DNA from 2 places in the Pseudoalteromonas sp. SG43-5 genome. Region 2 is predicted to be linked to the other one. Evidence: predicted binding sites of a transcription regulator. Region 2 holds the regulator's gene; the other holds the start of a gene.
What was found. The regulator ArgR, encoded in region 2, controls arginine synthesis, uptake and breakdown. The targets are predictions, from matches to a motif close to ANTGAATANNTATTCANT.
Positions count from the first base shown of each region.

Region 1: the regulator ArgR is predicted to act here: its motif matches at 1,804-1,821, upstream of argC (N-acetyl-gamma-glutamyl-phosphate reductase).

Region 1 is NZ_JACJFA010000007.1:111,717-116,155, forward strand. Features, by position in the region: gene H5161_RS09730 (hypothetical protein) at 1-545, shown strand, start outside; gene argE (acetylornithine deacetylase) at 599-1,747, opposite strand; gene argC (N-acetyl-gamma-glutamyl-phosphate reductase) at 1,972-2,982, shown strand; gene argB (acetylglutamate kinase) at 2,983-3,750, shown strand; gene H5161_RS09750 (ornithine carbamoyltransferase) at 3,758-4,439, shown strand, end outside.
Region 2 is NZ_JACJFA010000001.1:338,683-343,121, forward strand. Features, by position in the region: gene ispB (octaprenyl diphosphate synthase) at 366-1,337, shown strand; gene mdh (malate dehydrogenase) at 1,428-2,360, opposite strand; gene argR (transcriptional regulator ArgR) at 2,586-3,053, shown strand; gene H5161_RS01555 (Dyp-type peroxidase) at 3,061-3,960, opposite strand; gene H5161_RS01560 (ABC transporter ATP-binding protein) at 4,009-4,439, opposite strand, start outside.

The DNA.
Region 1 (4,439 bases), on a different contig from region 2:
ATTCATCACTTGATTACGATGAAGAGTCTGGCAATAGTGATGTAGTAGTTAAGCTTGATGCAAAAGACATTGTTAGTTTTAATATGGATATGGGTTTAGCTAATTCAAAAGCGTTAATGGATGCTTCATTGGCTATTAGCAAGGCGCAGCAAGAAGCGGGTGATCAACCGCTGACGTATGAGCAAGAATTACAGCAGCAAACACTTGTTATGCAAGCAATGAGTAAATTAGAGCCGCGTAATGTTAGCTTTGCCTTAAATAACCAGGGTAAATTAAAAGATTTACTCTCAAGCGAGCTTGAAAAGCAAGGTATGACGCTTGAGCAAATGGAAATGACGCTAGAGCAACAGTTACAACAAGCTCCTGTAACTGAAGATATTGCAGAGGCTTTAACTAGCTTTGCGAAAGGTTTGAATTCATTCAGTGTGTCTGCAAAGCTACCTGAAGGTAAAACTATGATGGAAATTAACCAACAAGTTATGATGCTAGTAGGGCAACCTGAAGAGCTAGTTAAGTTTATTAACTTAGAAGTTAAAGGTGATTAGGCCTTAGTTCTGTATTAATAAAGGCGCCAATTGGCGCCTTTATTGTAATCTTATTAGCTAAAGCAATTTGCTTTTATAAGATCAGTGATTATTTGTTGTGATGGTTTTATTTTTTCCATCGCTAAAAATTCATCAGGCTGGTGTGCTTGGTTAATTGAGCCTGGGCCCATTACAATCGTTTCACAACCGAGTTGCTGGATAAACGGCGCTTCAGTGCAGTAATTTACTGCGACCGCTTTTTGCCCCGCTATTTTTTCAGCCATTTTTACTAAAGCACTGTCGGTGCTCCCACTAAATGCCGGTATTGGTTCATGTAAATCAATAACGCTCACCGCATTTGGGTATTGCTGATTTATCTCTTTCGTTGCATCGAGTACTAATGCTTGTAGTTCTTGTACACTTAAACCTGGTAATGGGCGCATATCTATATGCATTTCACAGCAACCACAAATTCTATTCGCGTTATCGCCGCCATGAATATTACCTAAGTTTAATGTTGGATAAGGGATTTCGAAGTGGTTTATTGAATACTTATGCTTTAATTGTTCTTTTAAGATCATCAATTTTGTAATCACTTTATGCATTACTTCAATGGCGTTAAGACCACGTTCGGGATCGGAGCTATGCCCAGAGCGACCAACCACTCTTATTGCTGTACTCATATGGCCTTTGTGCATAAATACTGGCGTCATATCAGTAGGTTCGCCTATTATACAACGCGCAGGTTTTAAATTCGGGTGCTTACATATTTGTTGTGCACCAGCCATCGTTGTTTCTTCGTCGGCGGTGGCAAGGATTAAAATAGGCTGAGTTTGCTGCTTTTCATCAAGTTCACTAATCGCTTGTAATACAAAAGCAAAAAAGCCTTTCATATCAATACTTCCTAGCCCATACAATTTGTTATCGAGTTCGGTAAGTTTAAATGGATTATGATTCCAACGACTGTCATCAAAAGGCACTGTGTCGGTATGACCAGCTAGCATTAATCCGCCATCACCTTCTCCGCGTTTTGCTAATAAATTATAGCGCCCTTTACCTCCTTCTAATTCTATAATTTCACACGTAAAACCGATTGTTTCGCACCAACTGGCTAGGAGTTCAATTACGTTTTTATTGCTCATACACAGGTTGTCTTCAATAGCACTAATTGAAGGGGCTGCAATCAATTGTTGGTACATGGAAATAAACGAAGGCAAAGGCATAAAAAAATCCAAAATTATTATTCAATTTAATTGCATAACAATATAAAAGTATTTATGATGAATATCAATTCACTTTTTAAGCATAAATATATTAAAAGTAACGCCATGAAAATAATGCGACGATAATCAAAATTCATTAATAAAAAAGACTTAATTAGCGTCTAAGCTAGTTTAAGCGAACATTATAGATAAGTAGTAATTAATTTTAAGATAACGAGTAACAAATGAATGTAGTGATTATTGGCGCAAGCGGATACAGCGGCGCAGAGTTAGCAAGTTTAGTTGCTAAGCATCCAAACTTAACTTTAACAGGCTGTTATGTATCTGAGGGTAGCTTAGATAAAAATAAATTGCTAAGTGATTTATACCCAGAGCACCTTGGCTTACTAGACTGCCCTTTACTTCCTCTTAGCGTATCAGCTTTTGATGACATTCAAAGTGATGCTGATTACGTATGCTTATGTACCGATCACAAAGTAAGTGTTGATCTAGCGCCGCAATTTTTAGCTATGGGTAAAAAGGTATTTGATTTATCTGGTGGCTATCGTTTAGCAAGCAATGACGACTACGTTACTTACTATGGTTTTGAGCATCAACATCCAGAGCTTTTAAATGAAGCGGCTTACGGTCTAGCTGAGTGGAACCATGATGCTATCGCTAATGCAAAGCTAATTGCTGTTGCAGGTTGTTACCCAACAGCAGCGCTTAATGCGCTAAAACCGCTTAAGCAAGCAGGCTTATTGAGTAGCGAAAGTATTATTATTAATGCGGTTTCGGGCGTTACAGGCGCAGGGCGTAAAGCCAGTGTAGGAACGCATTTTTGTGAAGTGTCGCTTGCACCTTATGGTTTGTTTAACCATCGCCACGGCCCTGAAATTGAACAACACCTTGGCCACAAAGTGTTGTTTACACCGCACTTAGGTAATTTTCCGCGCGGTATTTTAGAAACTATTTATGTACAGCTTAAGCCAGGCGTTACCAAGGAAAACGTTGCATCGGCTTATCAAGTACTTACGAGCGAGCCATTAATTCGTTTATTAGGCGATAAAGTACCTTCAATTAAAGGTGTAGCTAAGCAGCCATTTGTTGATATTGGCTGGCAGCAACAAGGAACGCAGTTAATTGTGATGTCTGCTATTGATAACTTATTAAAAGGCGCTGCTGGACAAGCTTTGCAGTGTATTAATATTTCTATGAATTTAGATCATACCACTGGTTTAAAAGGAGCGTTTTAAATGAGTAAAAAAACGTGGGTAATTAAACTAGGTGGTGCAGTACTTAATACAGAAAATGCAGCAAAAGCGTTGTTTGATGTATTAAATGAGCAAAAAAATGATGAATTTGTCATTGTACATGGCGGTGGCGCTTTAGTTGATACATGGTTAAAACAAGCGGGTTTTGCCAGTGCTAAACACCAAGGATTACGTATTAGCCCAGCAGAGCAAATGCCTTATATAGTGGGTGCACTCGCAGGTTGCGCTAATAAACAATTAATGACTCAAGCTATTAGTGCTGGGCACAAGCCTGTGGGCTTAAGCCTTTTTGAGGCAGGTGTTACTGCCAATCAAAAGCTAAAAGCGCTTTGCTTAGTGGGTAAATGTAAAAGCAACGACGATTCTATTGTTAATGATTTACTTAAAATCGGTCGCCTACCGATTGTTAGCTCTATAGGCTTTGATGAGCAAGGGCTTTGGTACAACGTAAATGCAGATGAAGCAGCAGCGGCTATTGCTAGTAACTTAAATGCTGAGCTTATTTTTATGACGGATGTTGAAGCAGTGCTTGATGAAAATAAACAGCCGTTACATCAACTTGACACAAAACACATTGATACTTTAATTACAAATGGAGTAATTGTGGGCGGGATGGAGGTCAAAGTTAAGACCAGCCTTCACGCTGCCCAACATTTACGACGCGGTGTGTATATTTCCAGCTGGCAAAAGCCAGAAAATTTAACTGCTCTACTACAAGGCGAGCATGTCGGAACTAAGATTACACCATAGGTTTATTATGTTTGAGAATTTTTTAACGGGTTTAGAGTTAGACCAAGAAGGCGCACTTAATTTATTAAAGTTAGCGCAAGATATAAAAGCAAAACCAGAAAAATACAGCAACGTATTAGCGGGAAAATCAATCGTAACATTGTTTGAAAAACAAAGTTTACGTACTCGCTTATCGTTTGATATAGGTATTAACCGCCTTGGTGGCCATGCAGTTTATTTAGATCAGCAAAATGGCGCTATGGGTGCACGTGAATCAATTAAAGATTTCGCACTTAATATTTCTACTTGGGCCGATGGTATTGTTGCACGCGTAAATCAGCACAGCACATTAACTACATTAGGTGAATACGCATCAGTACCGGTAGTAAATAGTTTGTGTGATTTATACCACCCATGCCAAGCTCTTGCTGATTTTTTAACGCTTCAAGAAGTTCACGGCGATGTGAGCGAGCTTAAAGTGGCTTACTTAGGTGAGGGCAACAATGTAACTCATTCATTAATGCTTTTAGCTGCAACGCTTGGCACTGATTTTGTTGCTGTAACGCCAAAAGGCAGCTCGCCTGATTCGCAAATCCTTAAAAAGGCAGAGCAAATAGCGGCAATGAATGGCGCATCAGTGATGGTAAGTGACCGTGTTGAAGCGGCTGTTGGTGCAAACGTTGTATATGCAGATACATGGGTATCAATGG
Region 2 (4,439 bases):
CGCGAAGTTTACGCTAACGCGAAATAACTAGCAAGCCTATTTTGTAATTAAAATGAATAAAAAGTAGCTGCTTTGAGAGCAATTCAATATTTACCCCATTTTATATTAATTGGCCCTTTTGCCAAGCGCTTTTTAACTCTTAGCCGAAATAAATTAATGTACTTAAATATGACCCTCACAGCTCAATATCTAAGCACACCATAAACTCTATATTGATTATCAATTAATCAGTTATCTTGGCTAATTCAGTCTAAATTAAGTACTTTAATAGTGTTTTTTCAATCAATCGTCACAAAATATCGAGCTAGTGCATTTTTTGTTGTACAATCTGCGCCGTTCACACATAAAAATTGGCTCGGAGATCAATGGATATAAAAGCTATCCAGGCGTTAATCGAAAGCGATATGAATGACGTCAATCAACTTATACATGCGCAAATGCGCTCAGATGTGGCGTTAGTTAATCAGCTTGGTTTATATATAGTTAGCAGTGGCGGCAAACGCGTTCGTCCAATGCTGGCTATTTTAGCAGCCAAAGCGCTCGGTTATCAGGGTAAAGATCACATAACACTTGCAACAATTGTTGAGTTTATCCATACAGCAACGCTATTGCATGATGATGTTGTAGATGAATCAAACTTACGACGTGGCACGCCTACAGCAAATGCTGAATTTGGTAATGCTGCTAGCGTATTGGTTGGTGACTTTATTTACACTCGCTCATTTCAGCTTATGGTTGGCCTTGGAAAAATGCAGATTATGCAAGTACTTGCCGATGCAACAAACATTATTGCTGAAGGTGAAGTATTGCAGCTGATGAACTGCAATGACCCAGATACGACTGAAGCCAGCTATATGCAGGTTATTTACTCTAAAACGGCTAAATTATTTGAAGCAGCTACAGGCCTTGCTGCCATTATCACAGAGCAAGACCAAGCGACACTTGATGCACTAAACCTATACGGTATGCATTTAGGTACTGCGTTTCAACTAGTAGATGACGTACTCGATTACAATGCAGATGCTGAGCAGCTAGGTAAAAACATTGGCGATGATTTAGCTGAAGGCAAACCAACCCTTCCGCTTATTTATGCTATGCAACATGGTAGCGAGCAGCAAACACAGCTCATTCGTGATGCAATAGAGCACAGTAATGGTATGGAGCATTTAGAAGAAATTTTAACTGCACTAAAACAAACTAATGCGCTTGAGTTTACAATGCAAAAAGCAGAGCTTGAGGCCGAAAAAGCCATTGCCTGTTTAGACTTTTTAGCTGAGTCTGACTATAAGCAAGCACTTATAAGCCTTGCCCGTATTGCGGTTGACCGCGACCACTAGTTTTAACTAGTTAAGTTACACAGTGTGACATTAATTCTGAGCAATAAAAAAGCCTGCAAATGCAGGCTTTTTTGTTGCTTAAAGCGGCTATTACGCCATGAAATCAACACCTTCTTTGATGTCTTTTTTCAGAGTTTCAAGCATGTCATTTTTTGCTTTTGTTTCAAATGCGCTTAGTTCGCCGTAAGAAAGAATTTCTTCTACGCCGTTTTTACCTAAACGTACTGGATGTGCAAAGTACTCTGCATCGCCATTTTCAACAGCAACGTAAGCGTAATCTACAACTTCTTCACCTTGTAGGCCTTTAACTAAAGACATACAAAAACGAGCTGCAGCAGCACCCATAGATAGCGTAGCTGAACCACCGCCTGCTTTAGCATTTACAACTTCAGTACCCGCATTTTGGATACGTGGAGTAAGTGCAGCAACTTCTTCATCAGTGAAAGAAACACCTTCAACTTGAGAAAGTAGAGGCAGAATAGTTGTGCCTGAGTGACCACCAATTACTGGTACTTTTACAGTTGCTACGTCTACGCCTTTAAGTTCAGCAACAAATGCTTCTGAACGAATAACGTCAAGCGTAGTAATACCGAATACGCGTTTAGCGTCGTAAGTACCTGCTTTTTTGAATACTTCAGCAACAATTGGAACTGTGCCATTTACTGGGTTAGTAATAATACCTACTAACGCTTTAGGACAGCTGGCAACAATGCCTTCTGCTAACGTTTTGATGATGCCAGCATTTACATTGAATAAATCAGCACGATCCATACCTGGTTTACGCGGCATACCCGCTGGGATAAGAACGATGTCAGAGCCTTCAAGCGCTTTATTTAAATCGTCTGCGCCAAAGCCTGCAACTTTAACATCTGTTGGGATGTGAGAAAGGTCAACCGCAACACCTGGTACTACTGGTGCAACATCATAAAGTGATAATTCAGAGCCAGCTGGTAAGCCTGTTTTTAATAATAAAGACAACGCTTGGCCGATACCGCCTGCAGCACCTAATACAGCAACTTTCATTGGAATTCTCCGTAATTTGAGGTAGGAAACATTTGTGGCTCTTAAGATAATGAAATTAGCGACTAAAAACAAATTTATCCTGTCTATTTCAAGTATATTTTCGACCATAGTCGTAAACTTATGTGATTTAACGCATCAAACTGGCAAGTTAACTAAACAACTGCTGCATAATTATTCATTTTTGTGTAGAATTTGCGGCATAAATAACAAAAACGAATAAAGACTATGCAACCACAAGATAAACAAGAAGCACTAGTAAAAGCATTTAAATCACTATTAAAAGAAGAAAATTTTGGCTCTCAAGGCGAAATAGTTGATGCGTTAAAAGATCAAGGTTTTGACAATATAAGTCAGAGTAAAGTTTCACGCATGTTAAGTAAATTTGGCGCTGTACGCACACGCAATGCCAAACAAGAAATGGTTTACTGCTTACCTGCTGAAATGGGTGTACCTACGGCTAAAAGCCCATTACGCCAATTAGTAATCGACATTATGCACAACGAAATGATGATCATCATTCGTACCAGCCCTGGTGCTGCTCAGCTTATTGCACGTTTATTAGATTCATTAGGTAAAGCAGATGGCGTACTAGGAACTATTGCCGGCGATGACACTATTTTTATCGCTCCTGCTAAAATATCTGAAATAGATGTAACACTTGAACGCGTTCGCATTTTATTTGATACGGTTTAATAGCAAATTAAATTTGTTTTAAAAACCCTATTGAAGGTGCAAAGAAAGCAGAGCCCATATCGGCTTGAGTAAAATCAAGCCAGTGGTCGTAGCAATCCCCTTCCCCTAAACGACTATTAAGTACTTTTTCAAATGCGGTGCCCGTACAAGCGCATGTAATTGATAACATTCCCTGCTCATACACGTCGCCATAAGGCATGCTTTGATTTAATAGTAGTGGTTGTCCGTCTTCGTCTTTTAGCTCACTTCGCGAAGCATGGCTGGTTTCGATCGCTGGGGTAATTAGCGTGTTATCAAGACGCGTACGTCCCATTATTTGCTCTTGCTCACTCAATGATAAATGCTGCCACATAGTTAAATCATGTTTATAACGCTGAACATGAATATAACTCCCCTGATCTTCAAAGCTACCAGGGTTGCTGATTAAAGCCGTAGCGCGCTTTTTTCTTCCATGTGCGGTGTCGCCACCATAAATAAAACCGTTAAAATCACGTCCATCTAAAAAGCGAAAATTCCGAATTTGCTCCACCAGCTCTACATCGGGGGCAAATAATTTTAAAATTTGCAGCGCAAATAAATGGTTAACGTCTTCACGGTCAGAGCGAATTTGTACAAATAAATCGCACGGTTGTACGCTCATTTGGTGATCGCTATGGGTTATATTAGGAAAGCTCTGTAATTCGCTTGGAATATATTCAGGGAGGATATGCGGCCAGTATTGCGCACCAATAGCAACCATACAAGAGAGCATTGATTCTGAAAATTGATCGCTAAACTCCTCTTCTATAGCGCTTACTTGTTTTAACTTTGCGCGAAGTGATTCGTCTTGACCATCAAACACATTAAAAAATAAGTGCAAACCGTGTAAGTTTGCTTCAGCACAAATCCCTGATTGCGCTTGCGCCATTGTTATTCCTTAGTTTTACAGATAAAAACACAGCGAATAACAAATTAATTACGATTCGAAAAAATTCACCGTGTGAGGTTTTATTTTTATTATAACCTGATCATTATTTTCAAATGACTGGCCATATTGTGCTGCAACTTCAATTTCTTGTTCATCAATAACAAGCGAATAAACATACGCCGAACCAATAAAGCGACGACTTATGATGGTAGCTCGCTTGCTGAATTTGTCACTTTGGTTATCTGCCACTAACTCTATTTGATGAGGGCGCACATATATAAGCCCTGCACTTACATTATGCTTACTCTCAACATAAGATTCGACTAAACCAAATGGTGTTTTATATTCAGTTGCGGTTAACATTTCTGCGCTTAAGTATATGCCCTGACCCAGAAACTCTGCAACCTCCTTTGAACATGGAGCTGCAAAAAGCTGCTCTGGCGTGCCTTGTTGTGCAATTTTACCGCAATGCATAATGG